DNA from 4 places in the Actinoplanes sp. NPDC051851 genome. Region 1 is predicted to be linked to each of the others. Evidence: riboswitches for the same ligand, from Rfam matches in the RefSeq annotation. Region 1 holds a riboswitch; each other region holds the start of a gene.

Region 1 (3,198 bases):
GGTCACCGGTGCCTCGCGAAGCTGACCGGCGATCCGCTGGAACTCCGGCATCGGGAACACGTAAAGACAGCGCTCCTGCCCCTTCGTGATCACGACACCTCCCGCCAGCTCGTCGCGGAACTTCGCCGGGAGGATCAGCCGGCCCTTCTCGTCGAGGCGCGGGGTGTGCGTGCCGAGGAACATCGGCCTGAACCCCCCTTGCCGTGGCGACCACTCCTTCGCGGAGGGAGCGTCCGCCGTTCAACTCGGGCCGGCAGGCTCCGCGGTTGAGTCCCAGGGTTCGTTCCTCGGTCCTGCCACTGTGCCCCACTCTACTCCACTTCCCTCCACCTGCAACCCGAATGCGCCCGCTTGCGAGGGCTTTTCGCGGACGTCCTCCCAGCTCACAGGCGGTGGAGCGGAGTGGAGGGCCAGACCATGATCATCAAGGTCCGCTTTCCGACATCCACCCCCACCCCCCTCTCAACGCGGCGTCAATCACCCCTGCTGAGACCCCCGACACCCCGCCCCGTCCCCCCAGTGGAGGAAAGTGGAGCCCCCTCCCCAGCCAGGTTCACCCCCTTGCACACCGCGTGAGGTTCACCCCCTCCGCTCCGCGCCGCCCGAGGTTCACCCCCTGCCCCGCACCGCGTGAGATTCACCCCGCTCCGCACCACGACTCCCCCTCGCCGCAGCCACCGGTTCTTGGCTGGCACTCCGGGGTGCATCCGCGATCCCGACACACCCCGGAACACCAGCCACCAGACCCCCACCAGACCCCAGCTGGCACCCAGGGGTGCATCCGAGGGCCCGAGACACCCCACAACGCCAGCCGAGTGATCAGCCGGTGCCGATTCGCGGGATTCCGGGCAGACGGCTGGCGGCAGGCGGCCGGCTGATGGCTGCCCAGGACCGGCTCCGGGGCCTGCGCGGGCAACGGGCAGCCGGCGACGGACGGCGGCAGACGGCGGACGGCGGACGGCGGGCAGCCGGCGGCGAACGGCGAGCAGCCGGCGGCGAACGGCGAGCAGCCGGCAGCAGCGGGCGGCGGGCGGCGACAGGGTTCCGGCGCGGGAACGCCAGTGGGGCGCGGCCCGGAGTTCCGGGACGCGCCCCACTGGCGGTCATTCCTTATTTACTAAGTGCTGTCACGCAACGAGGCGGCGTACGACATAGTTGCTGCCGTAGATCTTGTGCTTGCCGACCCGGGCGCCGGTGTGCGGCGAGTCGTACATGTACCCGTTGCCGGCGTAGATCGCCGCGTGGTAGCCGTACGAACCCGACCGGAAGATGATCAGGTCGCCGACCTTCTTGTTCGACTTGCTGACGGCCTTGCCGTAGTTCTGCTGCGAGTTCGCCTTGTGCGGCAGCTTCTTACCGGCCGCCTTCTTGTAGACGTACTTGGTGAAGCCCGAACAGTCGAAGCGGCTCGGACCGGCTGCCGCGTACTTGTAGAGGGCGCCCTTGTGGCTCTTGGCCTCGGCGAGGATCTTGGCGCCGCTGGCGACGACCGTGATCTTGACCTTGGAGCTGACCTTCGAGGTGTAACCGGAGCCGGTGAAGACGGTCCGCACGTAGGCGGTCGACTTCTGCTTGTACTTCAGGGCCACCGTCCCGTTGGCGTTCTTCACGGTCTCGGTGTCCCAGGTGACCCACTTGCCACCCTTGTAACCCTGCAGGCGCACGGTGCCCTTGGCGATCTTCCCGGTGTTCGGGTCGATGACCTTGGCGGTGACGGTGAGGGTGGAGCCCCACTTGAGCTTCCGGGTGTTGACCTTCGCGATGGTCAGCTTGGGCGTGACCTTCGTGGAGGCGGCCGTCGTGACGGCGGTTGTCGTTACCGGGGTGGTCGTCGTAGCGGCGACCGCGGGCGTCGCCCCGATCAACTGGCCGGCGCAGAAGCAGAGGCCAAGGGAGAGGGCGGCGGTACCGGCGCCGGACATGCGGCGGCCCCGGCTCGAACGGTGTGCGGGCACGGAAAGTATTCCCTCCGGCACGCCTGCGAGGTTAGCTGTCGGGTTCGGGCGGGAAGGATGCCCGGCCGCCGGAGCGGCTTCACCCCAAGGTCCTGACCTGGTACGCCGTGAATGGTGCCAGCGCGGTGTGGACCGGGAATGGTTCCCCCGTCCCTGCCCCCGAATGCCTTTTTCGGTCGTACTGGTGTTGCGGTGGTCGCACCCTCAGACCCGGGGCAGGGCTCGGCGTGAGCCGTCCGGTGCGAGCCGCGATCGTTCGTCGCTGGCGGATTCCTTGGTACCTGAGAATTTCCTAGATCGTCAGGTCCTAAATCGTCACCGTCCGTGGTTGGCATTCTTGGCGATGTCCAATTTGTTACCGGACGAAGACAATTGCCAATACCTAAAGTAATCAACCAAACACGGAGCGTCGAAGACGATCGGTGAACCAGAACACAGAAAAAGTGGAGCGGTAACCCGTACGTGACCCGGGTAGGTCACCCACCGGCACAAACGCGGTAAACCGTTCGGCCGACCCCGACATCGCCGGTGTTCCACCCCTTCCGGCAACTCGACGTAACCCTTCGTTCCGGTACCCTCGCTGGCGTGACGGACGGGAAGATGCCCTTGCGGGCCGTGGTGGCGACCCAGGTGTCGAAGACCGCGGCGGCGCTCTCCAGGGCCGCGGGACGCGGCGACGGTTCGGTGATCGGTGGCTGGATCGGTCTCAAGATCGACCCTGACCTGCTGGCCCACCTGGCGTCCGGCCGGGCGGTCGCGCTCGTCTCCGGCACCAACGGCAAGACCACCACCACCCGGCTCACCGCCGCGGCGGTCGGGGTGCTCGGCCGGGTCGCCACCAACTCGTACGGTGCGAACATGCCCACCGGCCACACCTCGGCGCTCGCCAAGGAGGGGCACACCCCGTTCGCGGTCCTCGAGGTCGACGAGCACTACCTCGCCCAGGTCATCGAGGCGACCAGGCCGCGCGTGGTGGCCCTGCTCAACCTCTCCCGCGACCAGCTCGACCGGGCGAAGGAGGTGGCGATGATGGCGCAGCTGTGGAAGACCGCGCTCGCCAACCACCCCGACATCCGGGTGGTCGCCAACGCCGACGACCCGCTCGTGGTCTGGTCCGCCGCCGCCAGCCCGCAGGTGACCTGGTTCAGCGCCGGCCAGCGCTGGCTGGACGACTCGTTCGTCTGCCCGGAGAGCGGCCACCCGATCGAGCGCGCCAACGGCGACTGGTGGTGCACCGGCTGCC
Region 2 (3,198 bases), on a different contig from region 1:
CGACCAGGGCGAGGAGCACCGCGGCGTGAGCCGGGAGGAGCTGGAGCGCCTCGTCACCGAGGGCCAGCGCAGCAAGGACCTGTTCATCCGGGCCAACCTGCGGTTGGTCGTCTCCATCGCACGCCGCTACGTGCGTTCCGGCATGCCGATGCTCGACCTGATCCAGGAGGGCAACACCGGTCTGGTGCGCGCGGTCGAGAAGTTCGACTACGAGCGCGGCTACAAGTTCTCGACTTACGCGACCTGGTGGGTGCGGCAGGCGATCAGCCGGGCCATCGCGCAGCAGGAGCGGACCGTGCGCCTCCCCGTGCACCTGGTCGAGGACGTCAACCGGATGCGCAACGTCACCCGCCAGCTCGTCCGTGAGCTGGGCGGCGACCCCGAGCCCGAGCAGATCGCGGCGGCGCTGGGCGTCACCGTGGAGCGGGTCAACGAGCTCACCCGCTGGGCGCAGGACACCGTCTCCCTGGACACCCCGGTCGGCGACGACGGCGACACCAACCTCGGTGACCTGGTCGCCGACAGCGACGCACCGTCCCCTGAGGAGATCGTGCTGAGCGCGCTGGAGCGCCAGCGCATCGAGGGCCTGCTCAACCACCTGGACGACCGGTCCGCCGGCATCATGCGCGCCCGGTACGGCCTGGAGGACGGCCGGGAGCACTCGCTGACCGAGGTGGCCTCGCGCTTCTCGCTCAGCCGCGAGCGCATCCGCCAGCTGGAGATCCAGGCGCTGGGACGGCTGCGCGAGCTGGCCCGGGCCGAGGGTCTGCAGGCCGCCTGACATCCACGCTGAGCCACGACAAGCGAAAGGCCGGTGCTCCCCGCGGGGAGCACCGGCCTTCGTCGTTGCGGTGGCGTTACTTGACCCGGCCGTAGCCGTACGGGGTCATGATGTCGATCGACCGGTACAGGACGTCCCGGCCCGCCGACGGCGCGTCGATGATCTTGCCGTCGCCGACGTAGAGGGCGACGTGCCCGAGGGATCGGTAGAACACCAGGTCGCCGGCCTTGAGGTCGGACCGGCTGATCCGGGCGGTGGCGCTGTACTGGGCGGCGGCGTTGTGCGGCAGCGACTTGCCCGCCGCGGCCCACGCCGCCATGGTGAGACCCGAGCAGTCGTACGAGTCCGGACCGGCGTCACCGTAGCCGTACGGCTTGCCGATCGCGTTGAACGCGTAGGTGACCGCGGTGCCGGCCGAGCCCGCGATGCTGGGGATCGTGCCGGTGTACGAGCCGGAGTCCTCGGTGGCGCTGCCGTAGAGGTCCTCGCGCATGTCGTACAGGTCCTCGAGGTCGCCCTCGATCTTCTTCTTACGGGCGGCCAGCTCGGTGACCTGCGCGGACTGCTTGTCCTGCGTGACCTTGAGGGCGGCCTGCCGCTCGTTGTAGGTCGCGGTGGTGTCGGTGTAGCTGTCGATGTCCGCCTGGTTGTCCAGAGTGATCTGCTCGAGGTACGTCATCCGGTCGAGCAGGCTGTCGGTGTCCCCACCGAGCAGGACGGTCATCGGGCCGACCCGGCCCTGGATGTAGGAGGTGGACGCGATCGTCTGCACCTTGCCCGTGGCCGTGGCGAGAGCCTGCTGAGCGGGCTTGATCGACGCGGCCAGCTTGGTCGATTGAGCCTTGGTCTCCTTCAGCTCGATCTTCATCTTGTTGTACGACTCGGTGATGTCCTCGACCTGATCAGAAGCCTTGTCGATCTTCTTCTTCAGCTCGCTCTCGGACGGTGCCGCGTGCGCGGCCGTCGCTCCCGACGTGGTGATCGCCAGCGCTGTCAGCGCGACCACGAGCGCCCTCAGTCGGGTACGGGGGTGTGGCACTGGTCAGGGGCCCTTCTTCCGCTTCCTGGCCGCCTACCGGGTTAGCTGACGGCGGTGTTAGCTACGGATCAGTGGGCTCGGAAGATGAAGCCCTACCGCGTCTGCCGTGCGGATTCACCCCGGGAAGGTGCTTCCCCGGTTCTGGTGCGGCTGCCGGAAACCCGGGGGTGGGTCGCCGGACGCCGTTCGAAGATTCGGCGGCGTTGGTCGGCGCCACCGGAGGGTTTGTGGCTGCGGACCGAACCAACCGCACCAACTTATCGGGGTCCGAAACAAAATCAAGACCTTGACACGCGCTTTATGCGATTAGTCGCAGTTGCGAGAATAATCCTGATAACGGGCTGTTATATGTCCCGCGCTGAGCGTCATTCAGGCGCGGGTCGACCCGTTAATCGTTGAGAGCCGGTTCGTAAGCAGTATTCGGAACCCAGCTCTGAGTGACCTTACGCTCGGCCCAGAACGAGAAGAAGGGGATGGTGCCGGCCAGCATCACGATCACCATTCGCGAGAACGGCCACTTCGCCCGTCGCGACAGGTCGAACGCGAGCACCAGATAGACCATGTAGAGGAAACCGTGCAGCGGGCCGACGAGCGCGACCACCGTCGCGTTGTCCGCCAGGTACTTCAGCGGCATGCCGATCAGGGTCAGGACGATGAGGAACACGCCGACGATCCAGGCGATGATCCGGTAACGGGTGAGAGCGCCCTGCACGGTGGAGGTCTCCTTCTAGCGGTTCTCGACGATGTCGCGCTGCGGCACGCGTCCGGGGTAGTCGGCCGGCCGGGCGCCCGGGTGCTCGGTCAGCCAGGCCAGGTAGTCGTTGTAGGCGTCCAGCTCGGGGTCGGACTCGCCGCGGCCGCCGGCCCGGCCGGCGACCCGGACCGGGCGGCCCAGCGTGATCGGTGCGTCCGGATCGCGCTCGGTGACCGGGGCCGGCGCCTCCTCGGCGGTGGCGGTGGGCTCGGAACTCCGGCGGAAGACCTGGATCTCGCGGACCCAGATGAAGACGACGAAACCGGCGAAGACCGGCCACTCGAACATGTAGCCCCAGCTGAGCGAGTTTCCCCCGGTGGCCCGGCTGTACTGCCACCAGCCGAGGCCGAGGCAGCCCGCGGTCAGCACCAGCGCCAGGAGGTGCTTGCCGATCCAGACCGGAGACCACAGCCCTTTCATGACCACGAGCGTACCGGCGGGTTTGGCGAGCCCTTGCCCGGGCAACCGTCCTGACGAGCGAAGCCCGTACGGCGAACGGAGGTGCACGATGGACTTCGATACCGGCGTCGACCCGGTGGGGCTGCCCGACGACGACCTGTTCCGCGAGCTCGCCAGCCTGTACCGGGCCCGGCTGGACGCGCTCCGGCACGGGCCGGACGCGGC
Region 3 (3,198 bases), on a different contig from region 1:
GCCGGGTGACCAGCGCGTCCCCGATCCCGGTCGCCGGGGTCAGCACCCCGCCGCCGTGCTCCGGCAGCGCCTCCCGGTCCAGCGCGAGTGCCAGCGCCGACTCGCCAAGCATCACCGCCGTCGCCGCGTACCCCGGGTCGCCCTTGGCCCTGACCCGGGCCGTGTAGCGCGCCCCGGACGTGGTGGTGGTGAAGATGTCCATGGTGAAGTGACCGTTGCGGCGGCTCTGCTCGTCCGGACCGGTACCGGGCGCGGGCAGCACCCGGTCGAGCACGAACCGCACCGGCGGCACCGCCAGCCCGAGGAAGACCCCCATCATGCCCGCCTTGGTGAGGGTCGCGATCACCGGCGAGAGCGGCGAGGTGCCCACGCTCATCGCCTCGCGGTAGCGGAACCGTTTCCCGTACGCCCAATCCCGCAACGCGTTGCTGCGCCGCACCACCCGGGTGTTGTAGGACGCCATCACGAACGGCGCGAGGTGCCCGCGCAGCCGGGGATCGACCTGCTCGGCGGGGAACGTCTCCATGTCGTTCTGCCGCCCGAAGTCCGGCTCCGCCTTGCGATCGGGACTGAGCGAATACGGACTCCCCGCCACCCGCCGCAGTTTCGGGTCACGCTTCATCACGTCGACCTGGTTGCGCATCGAGTCGATGGTGCCGCCGCTGAACCCGCCGCGCATCTTGGTGACCACGAGCGTGGTGTCGGTGAGCTCACCCGCGCCGTCCCGCTCGGCGAGCTGGTGCAGCACGTGAACGCCCAGATCGGACGGGATCGAGTCGAATCCGCAGGAGTGCACGATCCGCGCGCCGGTGCTCTTCGCCAGCTCGTGGTTCGCGTCGATGCTGTCCCGGGCGAAGAGCACCTCGCCGGTGAGGTCAACGTAGTCGGTGCCCGCCGCGGCACAGGCGTTCACCAGCGGAAGGCCGAACTTCGCGTACGGCCCCACGGTGCTGACCACGACACGCGCACGGGCGGCCAGTGCGGCCAGCGCCTCCACGTCGGCGGCGTCGGCCACGAGCACCGGCCAGTCGACGCCGAGCGACGCCCTGGCCGCCTCCAGTTTCGCCGGTGAGCGACCGGCCAGCGCGATCCTGGTCCCCTCCGGGGCATGCTCGGCGAGATGCCCCGCCACCAGCACACCGACGAAGCCGGTGGCCCCGAAGATGACCACGTCGAAGTCGCGCTCACGATCGCTCATGGTCGGAGATTGTGCACTGCCACTGCACTAGCTGGATACAGAATGCGGGCTTCCTCTTTCAGGTGGTGCTGGACAACATGGTGACTTATCCGCACAAAGGAAGGTCAAACCAATTAATTTGGGGTAACAGCCAGCGGCCTGGTGCCCGGAATACGGACGCCACGCCACCGACCAGTAGTCCGCACAGCCGCGGACTCCGTGACCGGAACGCCGAGTCCATGCCTCGGTCACGGACGACAACCCACAGGCATGGAGCGGGGGACCCACAGTTCCTCGGCGCGCCGCCGCGCGCGCCTCGGGGTGAAGCCGTCTCGCGACGGCCGGGCACCTCTGCCCGAACCCGACAGCTCACCTCGTAGGCGTTGAGGAGAACAATTTCATGGTTCAGATCCAAAAGAGGGCCCGTCGCGTCCTCGGCGCCGCCGTGTGCGGAATCGCCGGCTCCGTGGCCCTGCTCGGCGCCAGCACGCCCGCCCAGGCCGACGCGGCCGACGTCAACTGGGACGCCGTCGCCCAGTGCGAATCCGGCGGGAATTGGCGCATCAACACCGGCAACGGGTATTACGGCGGTCTCCAGTTCAGCCGCAGCACCTGGCGCTCCTACGGCGGTACGAAATACGCGTCCACCGCCAACCAAGCTTCCAAGGGCGAACAGGTCGCCGTCGCCGAAAAGGTTCTGCGCGGCCAGGGCATCGGAGCATGGCCCACCTGCGGAAGGCGGGGCATGACCCGCGCGTACCGGACGGCCTCGGTGCACAAGCGGGCGAACGTGCGGATGCGCCTGGTCTCCAACGTCACCAGGACCCGCAAAGCCACCGGACACACCTACGTGGTGCGGCCCGGTGACACGCTGAGCGGAATCGCCCACAGGTATCACGTCGCGGGCGGCTGGAAGCACATCTACCAGGCCAATCGCGCCCGGCTGAGCAGCCCGAACAAGCTCTACCCGGGCCAGCGCCTCGCCATCTGACACGCCTCGCGCGGCAGGCCGTCTCGAACCGAGCCGTCTCGAACCGAGCCGCCTCGAACCGAGCCGCCTGGAACCGAGCCGTCTGGAACCGAGCCGCCTGGAACCGCGCAGGGATCCTCCTAGGTGGTCCGGCGGAACTCCGGCTGGTCGAGCACCCGCAGCCAGGTGCCGTCCGGCTGGCGTCGTGCCACCTGAGCCCGGGCGCCCGCGCCGTCTCTCGGCGGCGTGGAGGTGAGAGCCAGGTCGCCGCTGATCAGTGTCGGCAGCGGCGGCTCCGGCTCGAACCGGGGCGACTCGGGCAGGATCCCGGCCCAGAGCTTCTCGATGGCGGTGCGGCCCACCGTCTGCGAGCCGGGCGGCCAGGCCATCACCGCGTCCTCCTCGTAGAGCGCGGCGATGCCGGCCGCGTCCTTGGCGTTGGCCCGCTCGACGAAGAGGCGGGTCAGGTCTTCGGGCTTGTTGGCGACTTCGGTCATGCCTCCACCCTGCCCGTCACCCCACCACAAGTCCAACAGATGGTTCTTCTAGCACCTACAATCCCCACTCATGGATCTGCGGCAGCTGGAGTACTTCGTCGCGGTGGCCGAGACGGGGAACTTCACCCGGGCCGCGGAGCGCGTGCACATCACCCAGTCCGGGGTGAGCGCCCAGGTCAAGGCCCTGGAGCAGGAGCTGGGCACGGAGCTGTTCGACCGTGGCACCCGGACCGCCCGGCTGACCGAGGCCGGCTCGGCGGCGCTCCGGCACGCCCGCGAGGCCCTGGACGCGGTCGAGGGGCTGCGTGAGGCGATCGACGACGTGCGCGGACTGGTCCGTGGCCGGTTGACGCTCGGCATGGTGACCGGCTGCGAGATCGCGCCGCTCTTCGACGCGCTCGCCGCCTTCCACCGCGATCACCCCGGCATCGAGGTCGAGCTGGTCGAGGCGAACTCCGACCAGCTCGTCGCCCAGGTGCGCACCGGCGCGCTGGACATCGCCCTGGCCGGGCTCCCGGGACTGCCGGAGCACCTGGCCACGCGGGTGATCGCGA
Region 4 (3,198 bases), on a different contig from region 1:
GCTGCTGTCACAGACGGCCGCGTACGCGCATCGGCTCGTCGGGGACGGGTTCGCGGCGGTCGGGGCGCGGGGATACCACTACCGGCTGCTGGCGTCGCTGGAGGCGGACGGGGCGGCCAGTCAGGCGGCGCTCGGGCGGCGGACCGGGATCCATCTCAGCGACCTGGTCGGCGCGCTGAACGAGCTGGAGGGGGCCGGCTTCGTGGCCCGGTCACCCGATCCGGCGGACCGGCGGCGGAACGTGATCACGCTGACCGGGGCGGGGGCGGCGCGAGCGAAGGAGCTGGGGGAACGGGTGGCCGAGGTCCAGGACGAACTGCTGGAGCCGCTGTCGGAGGCCGAGCGGGAGCAGCTCACCAGACTGCTGCGGAGGCTGCTCGACCATCATCGGGGCGGGTGACCGCACTGCTCCGGGCGTACGGGAGAAGCTTCCGGGCGTACGGGAGAAGCCGGGGCAGAGAGGGCCGCCACCGCCGGAGCGGAAGCGGCCCTCTGCGCGGAATGACCACTAAGCCGGTCGGCGATAGCCCGCGATCGGCCCTCGATCAATCGTCGCCATCCGCACATAGTCGCCCGTGTGCGGGGCGTGGACCACCATGCCGCCACCGATGTAGATGGCCACGTGGTGCACGTCGGAGTAGTAGAAGACCAGGTCGCCGGGCTTCAATTCGCTCCGGCTGACCGCCTTGGTGGAGTTCCACTGATCCTTCGTGTAGTGCTCCAGGCTGACGCCGACCGAGGCCCACGCCGCCTTCGTCAGACCCGAGCAGTCGTAGCTGTTCGGACCCTCCGAGCCGAAGACGTAGGGCTTGCCGATCAGGTCGCACGCCTTCTGAGCGGCCCGTCCACCCTTGTCGTTGGTGTAGGTGACCGGGCAGGGCCCCGTCTTGTACGGGCCGTCGTCGGCGTCCGACGCCTTGTACGCCGTCAGCCGCAGCTTCTGGAGCGACGTGATCTCCTTCTCGATCGCCACCTTCTTGGTCTTCAGGTCGGCGTCGCGGGTGGAGATCTCGGCGGCAAGCTTGTCCAGGGTCTGCTTGTCGGCGGCGTACTTGTTGCGCAGTTTCACCACACTGGCGATCGAATCCTCGCGGCTCTGGGAGAACTGGTCGAGATACGTGAGCTTCTCGGTCAGTCCGTCGGCCGAGCCGCTCTCCAGGAGAGCCGTGAAGACGCTCGGCGGGCCCTGCATGTAGGCGTCCGCGGCGAGACCGCGCACGTCCTTCATCGCGGCCTCGACCTGAGCCTCCAGCGGATCGAGCTTCTTGGCGAGATCCTTCTGCTGCTTCTGCAGCTTGGTCAGCTTGCCGTGCACGTCGTTGTAGTCCTCGATGACGGGCTCGAGCTCGTTCCACTGCTTGTCGATCTTGTCCTCGACGCTGGACGGCGAGGGTGTGGCGTGGGCAACTGCAGGACCGGTGAGAACGATTCCGGCCGCGGCGACGGCGCACAGCACACTGTGCACCAGGCCGCGCACACCAATCCGTTTCACGTGGGCGCGTTGTCCTTTCTTCCCACTCGGCCGCCGACCGGGTTAGCTGTCGGGTTCGGGCGGGAAGCACGCCCGGCCGCGGGGTACGCGGCTTCACCCCGGGAACGTGGGTCCCCGGCTCGCCTCTCGGCGATTAGGCGGTGGTTCGTCAGATCGGCCGGATGGACGATGGGGGGCTGCCGAACCGGGGACCACCGTACTCGGATCATGGGGCCAAATGAAGCGCGCGCCGGGAGGGATACCGCACGCACACCCCCCGATACGCAGGGTCACCGAAACGGCCAGGCTTTCAGGGCCAGCGTGAGCCAGGGCACCACGACGATCACGGTGGGTAGCACGACGAGCCCGATCGCCCCGGCGCCGGCAACGGCGGTGAGGGGGCTCGAGGTCCGGTCCGGGCCGTCCAGGCGGTCCAGTCGGCGGCGCCGCGCCTCCCCCGCCCGGCCGGCCGGCGCGGCCTCCCCGGCGAGCGGCACGGCGTCGGAGAGACGGGCGAGCGCGGCCCGCAGCGGGTCCGGCCCGGTGCGGCGGCGCGCGGCGTCGTCCGCCACCATCTCCAGCAGCTCGTGTACGGCGTCCAGCGGCGCCCGGCTCCGCAGCGGCGGCGGCACGGCCTGATAGAACGCGGTGAAGCTCTCCATCACCAGCTCGTGCCGGTGCCGCAGGTGCGCCCGCTCGTGGGCGAGGACCGCGTCGACCTGCGGGGCGTCCAGCACACGCAGCACGGCGTCGGAGAGCACCACGCGGGGTTCGCGCCCGGGGACGCAGTAGGCCAGCGGCAGGGGGCCGTCGAGGACCCGTACCTCGTCGCCGCTCAGTTCCTGGTGGCGCTCCACCCGGTCGAGCAGGTCGACCAGCATCCGGTGCCGGGCCCGTCGCGCCCGCGCCCGGTAGGTCACCCGGCCGAGCGAGATCAGCAGCCGGATCACGATCGTCCCGGCCACCAGGAGCGAGAAGACCAGCGCGGCGGCGGTGATCGGGTGCTCGGCGCCGGCCTCGCGGGTCAGTTCCTCGGGGCCGGCGAGCACCACACCGAGGGCGCAGAGCACCGCGGTCAGGGTGATCGCCTGCCAGAGCAGGACGGCGGCGGCCGGCGCGCGGTCCGGCCAGCGTGCGGCGGCCAGCACACCCGGGACGACCAGCGAGAGGGTCAGCCCGAGCGCACCCAGGACGAGTGCCGTCACGTCTCGTTGTTTTTAGCTTCTTCCATGGCGGCCGCAAGGGTACCCGGCGGGAGCTGGCCCAGGAAGTACGCGAGGGCGGCGTCCTGGTCGGTGGTGGAGCTGAGCGCGTCCATCATCAGGGCCGCGGTCATCTCCTCGCGGCTCTGCGCCGGCACGTACCGGTACGCGCGGTCGGCCTTCTGCTGGATCACCAGGCGTTTCTTGGCGAGGCGGTCGAGCACGGTCATCACGGTCGTGTACGCCAGATCACGGTCGCGGCCGACCCGCTCGTGAACCTGCCGTACGGTCAGCGGCTCGCGAGCGTCCCAGAGCTGTGCCATGACCTCACGTTCGAGGTCGCCAAGTGCCATGTGTCCCATCCTACTAGGGCCAGTCGTACTACGTTGCGTAGTATCTACTACGAAGAGTCGTAGAAGGGGCTACCCGATGGACGTGCTCGACCTGACGCGCTTGCAGTTCGCGGTCGTGACGATCTACCACTACCTGTTCGTGCCGCTCTCGATCTGCCTGAGCGCGACCGCG

The links. A riboswitch is a leader RNA that binds a small molecule or an ion and turns the genes downstream of it on or off. The one in region 1 is predicted to bind cyclic di-AMP.
Region 2: it holds a riboswitch for cyclic di-AMP, as region 1 does, so the genes downstream of both, AB0M08_RS17240 (NlpC/P60 family protein) here and AB0M08_RS25285 (NlpC/P60 family protein) in region 1, are expected to answer to the same signal.
Region 3: it holds a riboswitch for cyclic di-AMP, as region 1 does, so the genes downstream of both, AB0M08_RS30540 (transglycosylase family protein) here and AB0M08_RS25285 (NlpC/P60 family protein) in region 1, are expected to answer to the same signal.
Region 4: it holds a riboswitch for cyclic di-AMP, as region 1 does, so the genes downstream of both, AB0M08_RS39565 (NlpC/P60 family protein) here and AB0M08_RS25285 (NlpC/P60 family protein) in region 1, are expected to answer to the same signal.

What each region holds. Positions count from the first base shown of each region.
Region 1 covers NZ_JBFAYF010000028.1:36,015-39,212, reverse strand. The annotation lists gene mraZ (division/cell wall cluster transcriptional repressor MraZ) at 1-183, opposite strand, end outside; gene AB0M08_RS25285 (NlpC/P60 family protein) at 1,128-1,955, opposite strand; cyclic di-AMP (ydaO/yuaA leader) riboswitch at 1,961-2,143, opposite strand; gene AB0M08_RS25280 (MurT ligase domain-containing protein) at 2,556-3,198, shown strand, end outside.
Region 2 covers NZ_JBFAYF010000015.1:93,728-96,925, reverse strand. The annotation lists gene AB0M08_RS17245 (sigma-70 family RNA polymerase sigma factor) at 1-781, shown strand, start outside; gene AB0M08_RS17240 (NlpC/P60 family protein) at 858-1,787, opposite strand; cyclic di-AMP (ydaO/yuaA leader) riboswitch at 1,835-2,030, opposite strand; gene AB0M08_RS17235 (DUF3817 domain-containing protein) at 2,209-2,532, opposite strand; gene AB0M08_RS17230 (hypothetical protein) at 2,548-2,994, opposite strand; gene AB0M08_RS17225 (DUF6158 family protein) at 3,083-3,198, shown strand, end outside.
Region 3 covers NZ_JBFAYF010000038.1:48,504-51,701, forward strand. The annotation lists gene AB0M08_RS30535 (saccharopine dehydrogenase NADP-binding domain-containing protein) at 1-1,198, opposite strand, end outside; cyclic di-AMP (ydaO/yuaA leader) riboswitch at 1,397-1,575, shown strand; gene AB0M08_RS30540 (transglycosylase family protein) at 1,578-2,168, shown strand; gene AB0M08_RS30545 (nuclear transport factor 2 family protein) at 2,288-2,644, opposite strand; gene AB0M08_RS30550 (LysR family transcriptional regulator) at 2,715-3,198, shown strand, end outside.
Region 4 covers NZ_JBFAYF010000066.1:27,905-31,102, reverse strand. The annotation lists gene AB0M08_RS39570 (MarR family transcriptional regulator) at 1-400, shown strand, start outside; gene AB0M08_RS39565 (NlpC/P60 family protein) at 509-1,492, opposite strand; cyclic di-AMP (ydaO/yuaA leader) riboswitch at 1,509-1,642, opposite strand; gene AB0M08_RS39560 (M56 family metallopeptidase) at 1,762-2,676, opposite strand; gene AB0M08_RS39555 (BlaI/MecI/CopY family transcriptional regulator) at 2,673-3,026, opposite strand; gene AB0M08_RS39550 (cytochrome ubiquinol oxidase subunit I) at 3,103-3,198, shown strand, end outside.